Regions from separate parts of the Lysinibacillus sp. FSL M8-0216 genome, predicted to be linked through region 2. Evidence: riboswitches for the same ligand, from Rfam matches in the RefSeq annotation. Region 2 holds a riboswitch; the other holds the start of a gene.

The links. A riboswitch is a leader RNA that binds a small molecule or an ion and turns the genes downstream of it on or off. The one in region 2 is predicted to bind S-adenosylmethionine.
Region 1: linked by a shared signal. The riboswitch ahead of MKX57_RS01840 (O-acetylhomoserine aminocarboxypropyltransferase/cysteine synthase family protein) and the one ahead of metK (methionine adenosyltransferase) in region 2 are both predicted to bind S-adenosylmethionine.

The regions. Positions count from the first base shown of each region.
Region 1 covers NZ_CP152007.1:371,114-378,728, forward strand. The annotation lists gene chrR (class II chromate reductase ChrR) at 1-132, opposite strand, end outside; gene MKX57_RS01825 (succinate CoA transferase) at 499-2,019, shown strand; gene MKX57_RS01830 (DASS family sodium-coupled anion symporter) at 2,100-3,581, opposite strand; gene MKX57_RS01835 (glycerol-3-phosphate acyltransferase) at 3,783-4,415, opposite strand; SAM riboswitch class I at 4,570-4,683, shown strand; gene MKX57_RS01840 (O-acetylhomoserine aminocarboxypropyltransferase/cysteine synthase family protein) at 4,800-6,104, shown strand; gene MKX57_RS01845 (hypothetical protein) at 6,435-6,821, shown strand; gene MKX57_RS01850 (homoserine dehydrogenase) at 7,293-7,615, shown strand, end outside.
Region 2 covers NZ_CP152007.1:3,762,463-3,770,077, reverse strand. The annotation lists gene MKX57_RS18575 (aminopeptidase) at 1-620, shown strand, start outside; gene MKX57_RS18570 (NUDIX domain-containing protein) at 861-1,328, shown strand; gene MKX57_RS18565 (prolyl oligopeptidase family serine peptidase) at 1,312-2,088, shown strand; gene MKX57_RS18560 (alpha/beta hydrolase) at 2,168-3,124, opposite strand; gene pckA (phosphoenolpyruvate carboxykinase (ATP)) at 3,212-4,798, opposite strand; SAM riboswitch class I at 5,191-5,309, shown strand; gene metK (methionine adenosyltransferase) at 5,593-6,789, shown strand; gene MKX57_RS18545 (gamma carbonic anhydrase family protein) at 6,961-7,473, opposite strand; gene MKX57_RS18540 (alpha/beta hydrolase) at 7,608-7,615, shown strand, end outside.

The DNA of each region.
Region 1 (7,615 bases), 1.4 Mb from region 2:
ATAGGCTTGCACAAAATGTGACGTGGCAGCCATTTGGGCTGTTGCGATTAATTCTTCAATAATTTCTTTTGAAATCGGGTTTCCATCATAGATTCTTACTGAAGAATGGTTTCGTAATAATTCTTTAACCATTTGTCTACTCTCCTTTGTCACTTATATATCAAGAGCATAGCACGCTTTCCAATCAAAATCGATTAAAGAGGGGTAGATAATTATATTTAAATAGTTTGGAAATGTAGAAATTATCTCGGAAAGTTAAATATTTCATTTGATATAGATTAAATATTCTAAATAGTATAAAATTATATAATCGGCTTTTTATTTGGTTGTGCTACCAAAAATTAGATTATTCTTATGCAGAAGAGGAGTGGGGTTAGCTCTTTTAATTAAGGATAAAGCCTCCTGCCTATTTGTTTGAAGCAGAGGTAATTTTGATGACAGAGATAATGGAACCAAATACTAGTTGAACAAAAATAAAGTGGGATGGAGGAATAAGGAATGGAAGAAAAGTTAGCGAAAAAGCTTCGTCATGAGCAATTACGAGGCAAGGTTGTAACAGCAGAAGAAGCAGCATCTTGGATTAAGGATGGCATGGTATTAGGGATGAGTGGTTTCACTCGTGCTGGAGATGTAAAAGTTGTACCTCTTGCTCTTGTAGAGAAAGCTAAAAAAGAGAGCTTCCAGGTAGATATATATACAGGAGCATCTCTAGGCCCTGAGGTAGACCAATACCTAGCGGAGGCTGGCGTTATTCGCAAGCGAGGACCTTTCCAGGCAGATGCTGGTATTCGCAATAAAATTAATAGTGGTGATATCACATTTGTAGATGCACATTTATCTCATAATGCGGAGTTGGTTCGCCAAGGCATTATAGGACCTATTGATTTTGCAATTATTGAAGCGGCTGCTATTACAGAAGATGGCTTATTAATTCCTACAACTTCAGTTGGTAACTCTCCGATTTTTGTGCAAGAGGCAGATCAAATCATCATTGAATTAAACATAGCACAACTTGATGCATTAGAAGGTGTTCATGATATTTTCGTTCCTGCACAACAGGGGAAACGGGACCCAATCCCTTTGCAAAATGTGTCTGATCGTCTCGGTACAATTGGTATTCCGTTAGATTTAGATAAAGTAAAAGGTATCGTAGTTTCTGATATTTTAGATGCGCCATCAACGATCGTTCCTGCTGATGAGGAAACGGATATTATGGCTAATCATCTGTTAAACTTCCTACGAGAAGAGATTAAAGTTGGACGTTTAACAACAAGCTTGCGTCCAATTCAATCTGGGGTTGGATCAGTGGCGAACGCAGTGTTACTTGGTTTTAAAGATTCTGAGTTTGAGAACCTAGAAGTATTCTCAGAAGTACTTCAAGATGCAGTATTTGAATTAATCGATGCAGGAAAAGTGAATTTTGCTTCTGCTACTTCCATTACCCTCTCTGAACAAGTAGGAAACCGTGTTTATGGGAATTTTGACAAGTATGCGGATAAATTAGTACTGCGTCCACAAGAAATTTCTAACCAACCAGAAATTATTCGTCGACTCGGTTTGATTTCAGTAAATACGGCATTAGAAGTTGATATTTACGGAAATGTTAATTCTACACATGTTTCTGGCACTAAAATGATGAATGGTATCGGGGGATCGGGTGACTTCGCCCGCAATGCGCGTTTAGGTATTTTTGTGACTAAATCCTATGCTAAGGGTGGGAATATTTCGAGCATTGTCCCAATGGTATCGCATGTGGATCATACAGAGCATGATGTTGATGTTATCGTAACAGAGCAGGGAGTGGCTGATTTACGCGGGCTTGCTCCGAGAGAACGTGTAGGTCTAATTATTGATCATTGTGCTCACCCTGACTATCGTGAGCAGCTATGGCAATATTTTAACGACGCTAATGAGGCAACTGGTGGACATCATACGCCACATGATCTTGAAAAAGCGCTGTCATGGCATGTCAATTACGCAAAAAGTGGGACAATGAAAGACCCAGCTTTATCAAAATAGAATTCTAATAAAAAGGCCTTGAAGGACAGCTGCTCCCTCAAGGCCTTTTGTTGTATAAGTTTATCTAAGACGATTAGAGTTTAAAGTAGGCCAATCCATTTCCAATAAGTTGCAGAGAACAGCAAAATTAGGAGGAAGCCGAGAATCGTTAGTGGGATACCTGATTTCAGGAAATCCTTTGTTGTAAACGCTCCTGTACCATAGGCAAGCATATTTTGTGGTGCACTAATTGGTAATAGGAAACCAAAGCTAATAACAAATTGTTGTACAATAACAAAACCAACCTGATCAACATTAGCTGTTAATGTGGAAGCTAACACGATAAACACTGGTATAAGTGCAGAGGCTAAGCTTGTTGCACTAGCAAAACCTAAATGAATAAGAATATTAAATAATGTTACGATAGCAATCGTAGCAAGAATTGGCATAGTATCTAGACCGAGTGAACCAAAAACTTTATCTGATAACCATGATGCACCTTTTGTATTCAGCAAAATAGTTCCGAGCATAATACCTACTGCAAAGACAATGATTGTTCCCCAAGGGATATGAGGTTCAACTTCCTTCCATGAATAAACGCCGATTTTAGGCATTAGTAGTACAGCAATGGCGATAATTGTAACCGTTGTTGTATCAAATGGATGGAGCTTGCCTTCCGTTGCCCAGAAAAATAGTAAAACTAATGATGTAACGATCAACCGAATCTCAGGTGCTTTTAACGGCCCAAGCTCAGCCAATTGTTTCTTGATGACTTCTTTACCACCATCAATATTGCTCGTCTCAGGCTTAATAAGCGTAATCATAATGAAAAATAAGGCTACTGACATAATAATCGAGAATGGGGCAGCATAAAGTAACCAAGCACCCCATGAAATATTCACATTAAATTGCTCTTGGATGAAATTCAAAGCAACCATATTTTGCGCTGCCGCAGTTTTAATACCGATATTCCAAATGGAGACGGCTTGTACAGAAGTAATAACGAGTAAAGCAGCAAGTCGACTATCACGTGGTAAACCGAATGCTGCGACCATTCCAAGAAGAATAGGGACTACTGCGCCAGCACGTGCAGTAGCTGAAGGAACAAAAAATGCAAGGGCAATTGAAACTAATATTGCACCGAAAACTATGGCTTTTGTTTTTGTTCCTACAAGTGAAAGAATCCAAAGAGCAAGTCGTTTATGCAAATTGGTAATTTGCATGGCTGCTGCTAGAAAAAGAGCCGCTGCTACTAGGGCCACGGCAGAGTTACTAAAACCACTTAATGATAGTTTTAAGGCGCTAGCAGTACCTAGTTGTGTTGTTGGATCATCCATGGATGGTGCAAGTCCTAGTAAAACAGTGACGAGTGCGATAATCATTGCAGAGCTAACAGGATATGAAACGGCCTCTGTTACCCACAGGATAACCGCGAAAGCTAAAATGGCTAAAGCGCGCTGTCCGGATACAGGTAGCTCACCGTTATTAGGTAAAAAAATAATGATAATTAATAAAGCAAAAGCCAACCCAATCCATAAAGGCTTTAAATTACGCTTCGTTGTTGTTTGTTTAGGTGAAGACATATTTTCTCATCCCTTCTACGTCTACGTAAAAATGACGGTTATTATCCATAACATCGGTCAGTATAATGTTTTTTTAAGATAAGAATTCGTCCATTTGTTGTATAGAATGAAAAGAAGCGAAATATGTCTGTTTTACAGCTTTAATAGTAATTAAAGAGATAATTTATGGTCATAAAAAATACAAATATCTCCTAAAAAATATTATTTCTTTTTCTTGAAGGCAGAAGTAACTTTAGGTTCGGTTCCATTGATTAAACGTTGAATATTTTCAATGTGCAAAATAATAGCAATAGCAAAAAGTAGAATGGCAATAATGGTCGGGCCAAGCCCAGGAATCCATAAATAAGTAGCGGTACAAAAAATGAGGTAAAACTCTAATACCCCAACAATTAAATAGTTCGTTGCAAAAGATAAAATAATAAATAGAATAAGTGCAAATAAACCAATCTTCCAATCAACCGCAAGTAAAATTCCAATGATAGAGGCAGTCCCTTTTCCACCATTGAAGCCCATATAAAAAGGGAAATTATGCCCCAAAATAACCCCTGCAGCTATCAAATAGGTGAGGAGCCATGTTTGTTCTGCTGTTAAATGTGTTGCATCTGTTAAATAAAAATGTGCACCGACGATGGCTACGACGCCTTTGCCAATATCGATAAGAGCTACTAAAACGCCATATTTCCAGCCGAGTGAAAGCGTAGCATTAGAGGCACCAGCATTGCCATGGCCAGCTTTTTTTAAATCAACCCCGGATAAAAATTGTGCCACTTTAGAGCCGTGAATACAGCCAATCAAATAGCCAACAACTAGAAAACAGATCACGGCTTTTACCATAAAAATACTCCTTTCAAATTTTTTTTAAAATAGTGTATGCGTTCTTACTACGTAAAAGAGCAGACAGAAGTTTCGGAAAAAATAAAATTTAGATGTTGACAGAAAAAAACTCTATGCTTATACTTTGTAACAACGATGGAAATTGAATCTCATACTCTTATCAAGAGCGGCGGAGGGATAGGCCCTATGATGCCCGGCAACCAGTAGGTGATGAACTTACTAAGGTGCTAATTCCTACAGATTCTTACTTGGATCTGGCAGATAAGGGGAGGAAAACTTGCAACCGCAACCCTCTTCTTAGCTGAAGAGGGTTTTTGTTTTCTACAGAAAAATCCTCCTCATCTCCGGTACCATCGTAAAAAAATAACCAAATGGAGGTACACAATGACAAATTTTAAACCAGAAACACTGCTGTTACATGGCGGTCAAGAACCAGACCCAGTGACGGGTTCTAGAACAGTTCCTGTTTACCGTTCAACTGCTTTCGTTTTTAAAGACACTGCTCATGCGCAACGTCTTTTTGCCTTAGAGGAAGCGGGAAACATTTACACGCGAATTACGAATCCGACAGTGGATGTTTTTGAAAAGCGTGTGGCTTTATTAGAAGGTGGGACGGCAGCAGTAGCACTTTCATCTGGTGCAGCAGCTATTGCATTTTCTATTTTAAATCTAGCTGGAGCAGGAGATGAAATTGTAGCAGCCAGTTCTTTATATGGTGGTACGTATAATTTATTCGCTAATACATTACCAAACTATGGTATTAAAACGATTTTTGTAGATGAAACAAACCCAGAGAATTTTAAGGCTGCCATTACTGATAAAACAAAAGCTGTCTTCGCAGAAGTTTACGGTAATCCAAGCTTAAAGGTTTTAGATATTGAAGCTGTAGCTAAGATTGCACATGACAACAGCTTACCATTAATTATCGATAGTACATTTGCTTCTCCTTATGGTTCTACACCAATTGACTACGGTGCAGATGTGGTAGTTCACTCAGCAACTAAATGGATAGGTGGCCATGGGACAACTCTAGGCGGTGTTGTTGTAGACGCTGGTAAGTTTGATTGGACTAGTGGGCGATTCCCAGGCTTTACAGAGCCGGATGCTTCTTACCATGGTTTACGCTATGGAATAGATACAGCTTCTGCAGCATTTGCTACAAAGCTGCGTGTACAGCTGTTACGTGATTTTGGACCAACGTTAAGTGCAGATGCAGCTTTCAATCTATTACAAGGTTTAGAGACGCTTCATTTGCGTATCCCTAAACACAATGAAAATGCTTTAGCTGTGGCTGAATATTTACGTAACCACCCATCTGTGGAGTATGTAAATTATAATGGCCTGGAAGATTTTCCAACACATGAGTTGGCGAAAAAGTATTTAAAAAATGGCTTCGGCTCAGTGCTTACATTTGGCATTAAAGGTGGACGTGAAGCAGGACGAAAGCTTATTGATCATGTAAAGCTGTTTTCACATGTGGCAAATGTAGGGGATGCTAAGTCGCTAATTATCCATCCAGCATCTACTACACACCAACAATTATCAGCAGATGAACTAATTCAAGCTGGCGTAACCGAATCGCTCATTCGCTTATCAATCGGTTTAGAGGCAGTGGAGGACATCATTGCAGATTTAGAGCAGGCTATTACTCAGGCAACAGCAACAACTGAACAAACAGTAGAAGCGTAATATAGAATGACAGGCGAGTGTTGTAGCGTTTACGTATTTTCTCATTCGAATAGCCTCATTTGGTATACGTCAAACGTTGCTACATTAACCAATTACCTCATCCGGTAATTATCAGAACCTTTTAAAAAATAATACCAAGTAATTTTATATGTATTATTGACTTTGTTAAAACCTTGTTATATACTTGGAATTAAGTTAAGTGTTCGGAAAAACCTCGTTGAAAAGGTAAATGTTTTCATAAGTGCTCCCCCCACTTTTGAATAGATAGGAGAGTAGTTACATAGCCAGTGGCTACTCTTCAAAAAAACTGATGATAAAGGAGTGTTTAAAATGGGTAATCTCTATAGTGCGCAAAACATTGCATCTTATCTAATTTATGAACTAAATGAAGGGCATGTATTTGTTAACAATCAATCCATTCAACACATCCTTACATTAGTGGAACATAAATGGCAGCAAATTTTTGGTCATTCAGCATATCAGGAACAGGTTTGCGCAGATGATATTGGCTATACGATTAAGGAAATTTATGAGACATATGAGAAGTATGGTGTGAGCCACATCCAGCTTCCAGCAACAGAATTTTATTTGAAATACGGTACATTTCAATTAGTAGAACGTACGTATGCAATACCAAATTTTACAGAAGAAGAAATTAGTATTGTTCAACAAGCTTTAACACAATATCGTTTTCAATTGCTTTCAAAAGCGAGCTAAATAATCCCTCATATATTTAGGCTCATTCTCTGCTGCTACAGGGAATGAGCCTTTTTTATAGTAGTTTAATTATTTAGCTGGTTTATGGGTGTCTGAACATACATATATAATAGAAGAAAGACATCATTATTTGAGAGTAAAGAGTCAATATTTGTTCGAATTTTATGGATAAACTAAAAAAACGTATAGTAAAAGGAATGAAACCGATTTCTTTTGCACGTCTAGGGAAAACAAATGTCCTTCCTAGAAAGATTTTTCTTGTGTAAAGTATATATATGCGTTACAATTTTCTTTAAGTTAAATTTCGAATTATTTGAATTTGTATATGATCTAACATGTACTGAATATCAAAATTTATCCAAAATTAAGGGTTGGCTAAGGCCTGCGGTTGGTGTCAAATGATTTGGCACAACCCCACGGAGAGTTTGGCTTGATGAAACTGCGGAATGTAAGTTGGAGGGAATAATAAGAATGGCAACTATAAAGGCAGCGATTTTAGGATTTGGAACGGTAGGTCAAGGGATCTATCATATATTAAATGAAAAGCGGGAAGATCTTAAAAATAAATTAGGCATTGAGTTGGAAGTAGCGAAAATTTTAGTAACAGATGCTAGCCGCGAACGTGTACCAGGCACAGCACATTTGATGACTACAAGCATGGATGATGTATTGGCTGAACCAGACATGCAAGTAATATTTGAAGCCATTGTGAATGAAGAGCCTGCATATAGCTATTTAAAGAGAGCGGTAGAGAATAAATGTCATGTTATTACTGCCAACAAAGTCATGTTTGC
Region 2 (7,615 bases):
GTGTAGCGACTATGCCAGGTATTACGTGGGAGATGCTGGAACAAGGTGCGCTTCATGCAGATGCGCAAGAGATTGAGGAAATGGTAGAAAAATATGTCCAGCTTCTCGATAAGGCGGCAGGAATTCGAATTGTTAAGGATGGTCATGAGCTAACATTTAGTGTAGAAAACCGCTTAGGCATTCGTTCGACTGGCGTTATTCGCCAAGCAGGAGAGCATGGTAATATTCCCTCCGGTGAATCCTATATTGCGCCAATAGAGACATCTGCAAATGGTGAAATTTTAGTGGATGGTTCTATTGCTAATATTGGAGTCTTAAAGGAACCATTATTATTAAAAATTTCTAATGGACGATTAGTAGAAGCAATTGGTCCGGATGGTCCTCGATTGCTAGAGTTACTTGGCGAAGAGAATGGTCGGATCATCGCAGAGTTCGGCATTGGAGCTAATAAAAGTGCTATGTTATGTGGTAATGTATTAGAAGATGAGAAGGTCTATGGGACAATCCATATCGCATTCGGTAGCAATGTACCATTCGGTGGAGCAAATACAGCGGATGTCCATATTGATTGTGTAGTGAAAAATCCGGTTGTTTATTTCGATGGTGAACGAGTCATTTAATGTAAAGCGTGTCTTCATTTGAAGCACGCTTTTTTGCTTGCTTACACTATATTTAAAGTTGCTTGTTTCTGTATGATTACTCTATAGTTAACTTAGATAAACTAGAGGGATTTAAATGATTTGCACTTAGTGGAAATGCAATCCCAACAAAACAGAAATTAGGAATTCACGATGCCTGTAAGTGAAGGCAATGAAAAATGACTTCTGTTATTCAGCATGAAAGAACGTGAGGTTGAAGATATGTTAACATTTACAGATTTACATGGCCTGCGCGTAGAATTGAGTTTTACGAGAGGGGAGTCTACCGTAGAACCCAAACACGTCCTTGTTTTATTAAAGCATCAAAATAAGTGGCTATGTACTATACATAAACGACGTGGTGTCGAGGTGCCAGGTGGCAAATTGGAGAAAGGCGAAACGCTAGAGGATGCAGCTATAAGGGAAGTATTTGAAGAAACCGGTGTCCGTGTGAAAAATCTTCAATGGTTTGCAGAATATGCGGTTCATGATGACATATTATTTTGTAAAACGGTTTTTACTGCACAATTTGCTGGGCAGGAGGACATTGAATTTGATTTAGAAACATCCGGTATGCTGTGGTTATCTGATGAGGAATTTACCCATCATCCAAACTTGAGCTTTCATATGAAGGATGAAGGAATGAAGAAAATGCTGGAGGAGTTGAAACGACGTGACAAAAAATGGTGATATCGTTGAAAAGCGCGCCTATCCTTCACCCAATCCAGCAATACGTTTAACTGAAATTACTTATATGTCACAGGGCTTGCGAATAAAAGGACTTCTAGCAGAGCCGAAAACTGAGGGTACATATGATGGCTTTTTATATTTAAGAGGGGGTATGCAAAGCATAGGTATGGTAAGACCCTCACGTATTGCCCAATTTGCCGCTCAAGGCTTTATCGTCTTTGCACCGTATTATCGTGGAAATAGAGGTGGCGAGGGCAAAGATGAGTTTGCAGGGGCGGATCGTTATGATGCTGTTTTTGCTGTTGATGTACTGAAGCAATTTTGCAATGATAATATTCATGTTTTTGGCTTTTCGCGTGGAGGCATCATGGCTCTATGGACAGCAATTTTACGAAGGGATATTACTTCCGTTGTGACATGGGCTGGAGTTTCTGATGCAACGGCCACTTACTGGGAACGTACAGATATGCGACGGATGATGAAACGCGTTATCGGAGGAACACCAAACCGTGTACCGGAAGCCTATGATGCTCGTACACCTTTGTTTGAAGTAGAGCATATAACAGCTCCAGTGTTAATTATTCATGGCTATCAGGATGAGAATGTGGATATAGAGCATGCTAGACAACTGGCATTTTTCTTAGACGATGCTAATAAAACATACGAAACATGGTATGACCTTCATTATGCACACCAATACCCGCCAGCTAAAAATCGTGAAACCGTACGTGCTCTTTGTGAATGGATGAAGCAACACTAGAAAATGAAATTATTAAGGCCCCTTCTTAAATAGCTATCATCTGGAGATGAATAGGTATTCTAAAAGAAGGGGCACTTTATTATTTCATATAAGTTTCTAAGAAATACTGAATCGTTTCCCAATAGAGCTCGCCAGCTACGCTTTCCGCCTCGCCATGACCAGCACCTTCGACAAGTAATTTTTGCTTCGGTACATTTGCTGCCTCATATACGTCATTCAACATGGTCGAAGGGACAAAAGTATCGTTGTCTCCATGAATAAACAGCATAGGGGTTTTCGATTTTGCCACTTGATCAACAGCACTAGCTTCTCCCAGAGTATAGCCTGCTTTTAATTTAGTTACGACTGAAGAGAATTGCATAATTGGGAATGAAGGCAAGTGAAAGATTGCTTGTAATTGATAGGAAAATTCATCCCATACGGAAGAATAACCGCAATCCTCAATGATTGCCTTTACATTTGACGGCAAATCCTCGCCTGAAGCCATCATCACAGTGGCGCCTCCCATTGAAACTCCAAATAGCACAATTTCAGCATCTTTATTCCCGTTTACAATGTCGTCAATCCATGAAACAACATCAAAACGATCATGCCACCCCATGCCGATATAATCACCTTCACTTTGACCATGTCCTCTTGCATCGGGAATTAGCACATGATAGCCCATATCATAAAATTGTTTAGCATACTTAGTCATTTGTGTACCATCACTTGAATAGCCATGGAAAATAATTGCCCATTTGTCCGTGGGCTGGCTGTTTTGGATAGCGTAAGCATGCAGATTAAGAGAATCATAGGATTGAATAGCCTTCTCCTCATAATGCTTGTTAAACCATTGCTCACGGTCCTCTTTCTCTTGAGCCTCATTTGAATTGCTATCAATTAAATTATGGGGGGCATCTAGAACAGCTGTTTTATCAGTATCCGGATTTAATGCCAGATTATAAAAGTAGTTGCCTGCAAAAAAACCAGCACCAATAAATAATGCCAATAATATAGTAATGATTGCTACTAGTAATTTGTATTTTCTTTTCATATGTATCTCCCTATATTAGCTTCATCTATGTTTTATGGGAAAGAAAAAGAGAACGAATTATCTCGTTCCCTTTTCTTGTTCTAGTTGTTATTTTAATGGGCCACCAAGTGTAGTGATGGCTTCAGAAACGTTTGCAAATTTCTGGAAGTTTTCGTTGAATAAACCTGCAAGTTCAGCAGCTTTTGCATCGTATGCAGCTTTATCTGCCCATGCTTCACGAGGATTTAACACTTGTGAAGGTACACCTTCAACTGCTGTTGGGATGTGTAAACCAAATACAGCATCTTGTGTCGTTTCAACATTTGTTAATTTACCATCGATAGCTGCGCGCACCATTGTACGTGTATAAGAAAGCTTCATACGGCTACCAGTACCATATTCTCCACCAGTCCAACCAGTGTTCACTAGGAATACCTGTGCGCCATGTTCGTCAATTTTTTGACCTAACATTTCTGCATAAACTGTTGCAGGAAGTGGAAGGAATGGAGAACCGAAGCAAGTAGAGAATACTGGTTCTGGCTCTGTTACACCACGTTCAGTTCCAGCAAGTTTTGAAGTGAAACCACTTAAGAAGTGATACATAGCTTGCTCTTTTGTTAATTTACTGATAGGAGGTAAAACGCCAAACGCATCAGCTGTTAGGAAGATGATTGTTTTTGGATGACCTGCTACAGAAGGATCAACAATGTTTTCGATGTATTGAATCGGATAAGCTACACGTGTATTTTCTGTTAATGATCCATCATCATAATCACAAATACGAGTTTCTGGATCAACAGCTACGTTTTCTAAAACAGAGCCGAAGCGGATTGCATTGTAGATTTCTGGTTCTTTCTCAGCAGAAAGGTTGATCGTTTTTGCATAGCAACCACCCTCAATATTGAATACACCATTATCAGACCAGCCGTGTTCATCGTCACCGATAAGCTTACGGTCTGGATCAGCGGATAATGTTGTTTTACCAGTACCAGATAGACCGAAGAATAATGCTACATCGCCAGCTTCACCAACGTTTGCTGAACAGTGCATAGAAAGGATACCTTGTTGTGGTAATAAGTAGTTCATAATACCGAAAATAGATTTTTTCATTTCACCAGCATATTCAGTACCACCAATTAAGATAATTTTCTTTTCAAGTGATACAATGATGAATGTTTCAGAAGCAGTACCGTCAACCGCAGGATCTGCTTTAAAGTTAGGAGCTGAGATGACAGTGAAGTCTGCAACATGCGAAGCTAATTCGTCTTTAGTTGGACGGATAAATAATTGATGAGCGAAAAGGTTGTGCCAAGCGTATTCATTAATAACTTGGATGCTTAATTGTGAATCTTTGTCAGCACCAGCAAAGCCTTTGAATACAAATAATTCATCTTGTTCTTTTAAATATTTTATTACTTTTACATACAGGTTATCGAACACTTCAGAGGAAATTGGTTGATTGACTTTACCCCAGTCAATTTGATCTTTTGTGCTTTCTTCTTCTACTGTATATTTATCTTTAGGTGAACGACCAGTGTATTTGCCAGTTTCTGCACGAACTGCGCCATCTACTGTTAACATTGCCTCACCACGAGAAGTAGCTTTTTCTGCTAATTGTGGTACTGAAAGTTGAACGTTAATGTTACCGCCGCTTAATAATTCCTTCAGTTCGTTTGCAATTTCTACTGAATTCATCGATTAAATACCATCCTTTTTTATAGTATTCCCTTGATTTAGAGGGATTTTTTCTTAATTTCAAAAATAGTATAACACAATTGGTTAAATAATCTATACTAATTAAGAAATTATTTTAGAGTTTTTATTACTTTTCAATAAACTGACAAAAAATAATGTTTTTCGAGTAGAAAACATTCAATGCTACAGTAAATTGTCTAAAATTTGAGCCACACATATGTTACCACAAGATGCTAGGTATGTTGTAGGGATTAATTTTCTTCTGTTTACATCATCACCCAAGAATGAAAATTTTTATGGTGATTATTTGTTCCTTCCTTACTATACAGTAATACATAAGAAAATATTTGACAACGTTCTACCTTTTCAGTAACATGAAAATTGAACGGATACTCTTATCCCGAGCTGGTGGAGGGTCAGGCCCTGTGAAACCCGGCAACCTGCATGAATTATTTCACGACATGCGTTGGTGCCAACCTGATGCAAGGGAAAATCCCTTGAACGATAAGAGTGAAAGGTAACGAAGTCATTATTCCTTTCCTCATGTATAGTAACGTGAGTAAAGGATTTTTTTATTGTTAAAAATCAATGTAAAGGTAAGTATATGTAGTTCTTTCCTTATTATAATGACGGATCTTTCGAAATCCTCGTGTTAAAAGTAGCAGTTATTTTTTCACGTAAAGTGAAATGACAACAACAGCGGCTTGAGAGTTCAATCCTTAGGAGCGGACTTGACATGGGTAATGAGTACCGTATTCAAATACTTTTTGTAAGAGTAATAGGAGGAAAACTAAATGACAAAACGTCGACTGTTTACATCAGAAAGTGTAACAGAAGGGCATCCAGATAAAATTTGTGACCAGATTTCGGATGCCATATTAGATGCTATTTTAGCAGAAGATCCAAATGCACGTGTAGCGTGTGAGACAACTGTAACAACAGGATTAGTATTAGTAGCGGGAGAAATTACTACTTCTACTTATGTAGATATCAAAGGTATTGTACGTGATACTGTGGCAGAAATCGGATATACACGTGGGAAATATGGCTTTGATGCTGAAAATTTAGCGGTACTTGTAGCAATTGGTGAGCAATCTCCAGATATTGCTCAAGGTGTTGACCAAGCTTTAGAGGCTCGTGAGGGTTCTATGACAGATGCAGATATTGAAGCAATTGGTGCAGGGGACCAAGGCTTAATGTTTGGCTATGCATGTAATGAAACACCTGAGCTAATGCCGTTACCAATTAGCTTAGCTCATAAGTTAGCACGTCGTTTAACTGAAGTTCGTAAATCTGGTGAGCTAGCTTATTTACGCCCCGATGGTAAAACACAAGTAACAATTGAATACGATGACAATAACGTACCTGTACGTGTCGATACAATTGTTATTTCAACACAGCATGATGAAGAAGCAACACTTGAACAAATTCAGGCTGATCTAAAACAACTTGTGATTGCTCCTGTTGTGCCAAGCGAATTATTAGATACAAAAACAAAATACTTTATCAATCCGACTGGCCGTTTCGTCATTGGTGGGCCAAAAGGAGATGCTGGTTTAACGGGCCGTAAGATAATTGTTGATACATACGGTGGCTATGCACGACACGGTGGCGGTGCATTCTCAGGTAAGGATGCAACAAAAGTTGACCGTTCAGCTGCCTATGCGGCACGTTATGTAGCTAAAAATATTGTAGCAGCTGGTTTAGCAGAACGCGCTGAAGTCCAGTTGGCGTATGCAATTGGCGTGGCACAGCCTGTTTCCATTGCTGTTGATACATTTGGTACAGGAAAAGTGAAGGAAAGCGAAATCGTAGAATGGGTTCGTGAGCTATTTGATTTACGCCCAGCAGGAATTATTAAAATGCTTGATCTTCGTCGTCCAATTTATAAACAAACTGCAGCCTATGGTCACTTCGGTCGTACAGATTTAAATGTACCATGGGAACAAACTGATAAAGCTGACGCATTACGTGTAAAAGCACGTCTGTAAACTATTGTGCTAAAGTGCTGAAGTCGTTAGAAAATTATTCTAATGTATGATGAACAAAAGGGGCTTTTCTGCCCCTTTTGTTTTTTTGCAAAAATGCCCCGCCTTTATTCCTTGAACAATGGTCATGGAAAGCGAGGGATTTTTTATAATGAATGTATTCTTTATAAGCTTTTATTTTTGTAGAGATTTATAATACTGACCTTTTTCTACGTATTCACGTACGATACGCTCCATATCCTCTTTATCCTCAGCGTTTAATTCTCGGACAACTTTCGCTGGACGACCTAATGCTAAGCTATTTGGAGGTATGACTTTACCAGGAGGCACAAGACTTCCGGCTCCAATAAATGCACCCTCTCCAATCTCTGCTCCGTCTAAAATAATGGAGCCCATACCGATTAAGGCATTTTTTCGAATGGTACAGCTATGTAAAGTCACTTGGTGTCCTACTGTGACCTCATCTTCAATGATGAGTGGAAACCTAGGACTTTGATGTAAGCAGCAAAGATCTTGGATACTTACCCGTTCACCAATAATTGTTGGTGAAACATCGCCACGAATTACGGTATTAAACCAAATAGTTGTTTCAGCTCCAATTGTTACGTCTCCGGTAACAGTTGCATAATCGGCAATAAAAACAGATGGATCGATCTTTGGTGTTTTATCTTTAAATGGATAAATCATGAGAATCGCCTCTTTTCTTTCTGTAGATATAGTATTATCGTATCAAATACGCAACTTTAAGGAAATATAAAATTAAAATGTGCTGTTATTTCGATATAATCAAATTGTAATTATTTTTTAGGAGGACTATGTGAATGTGGAA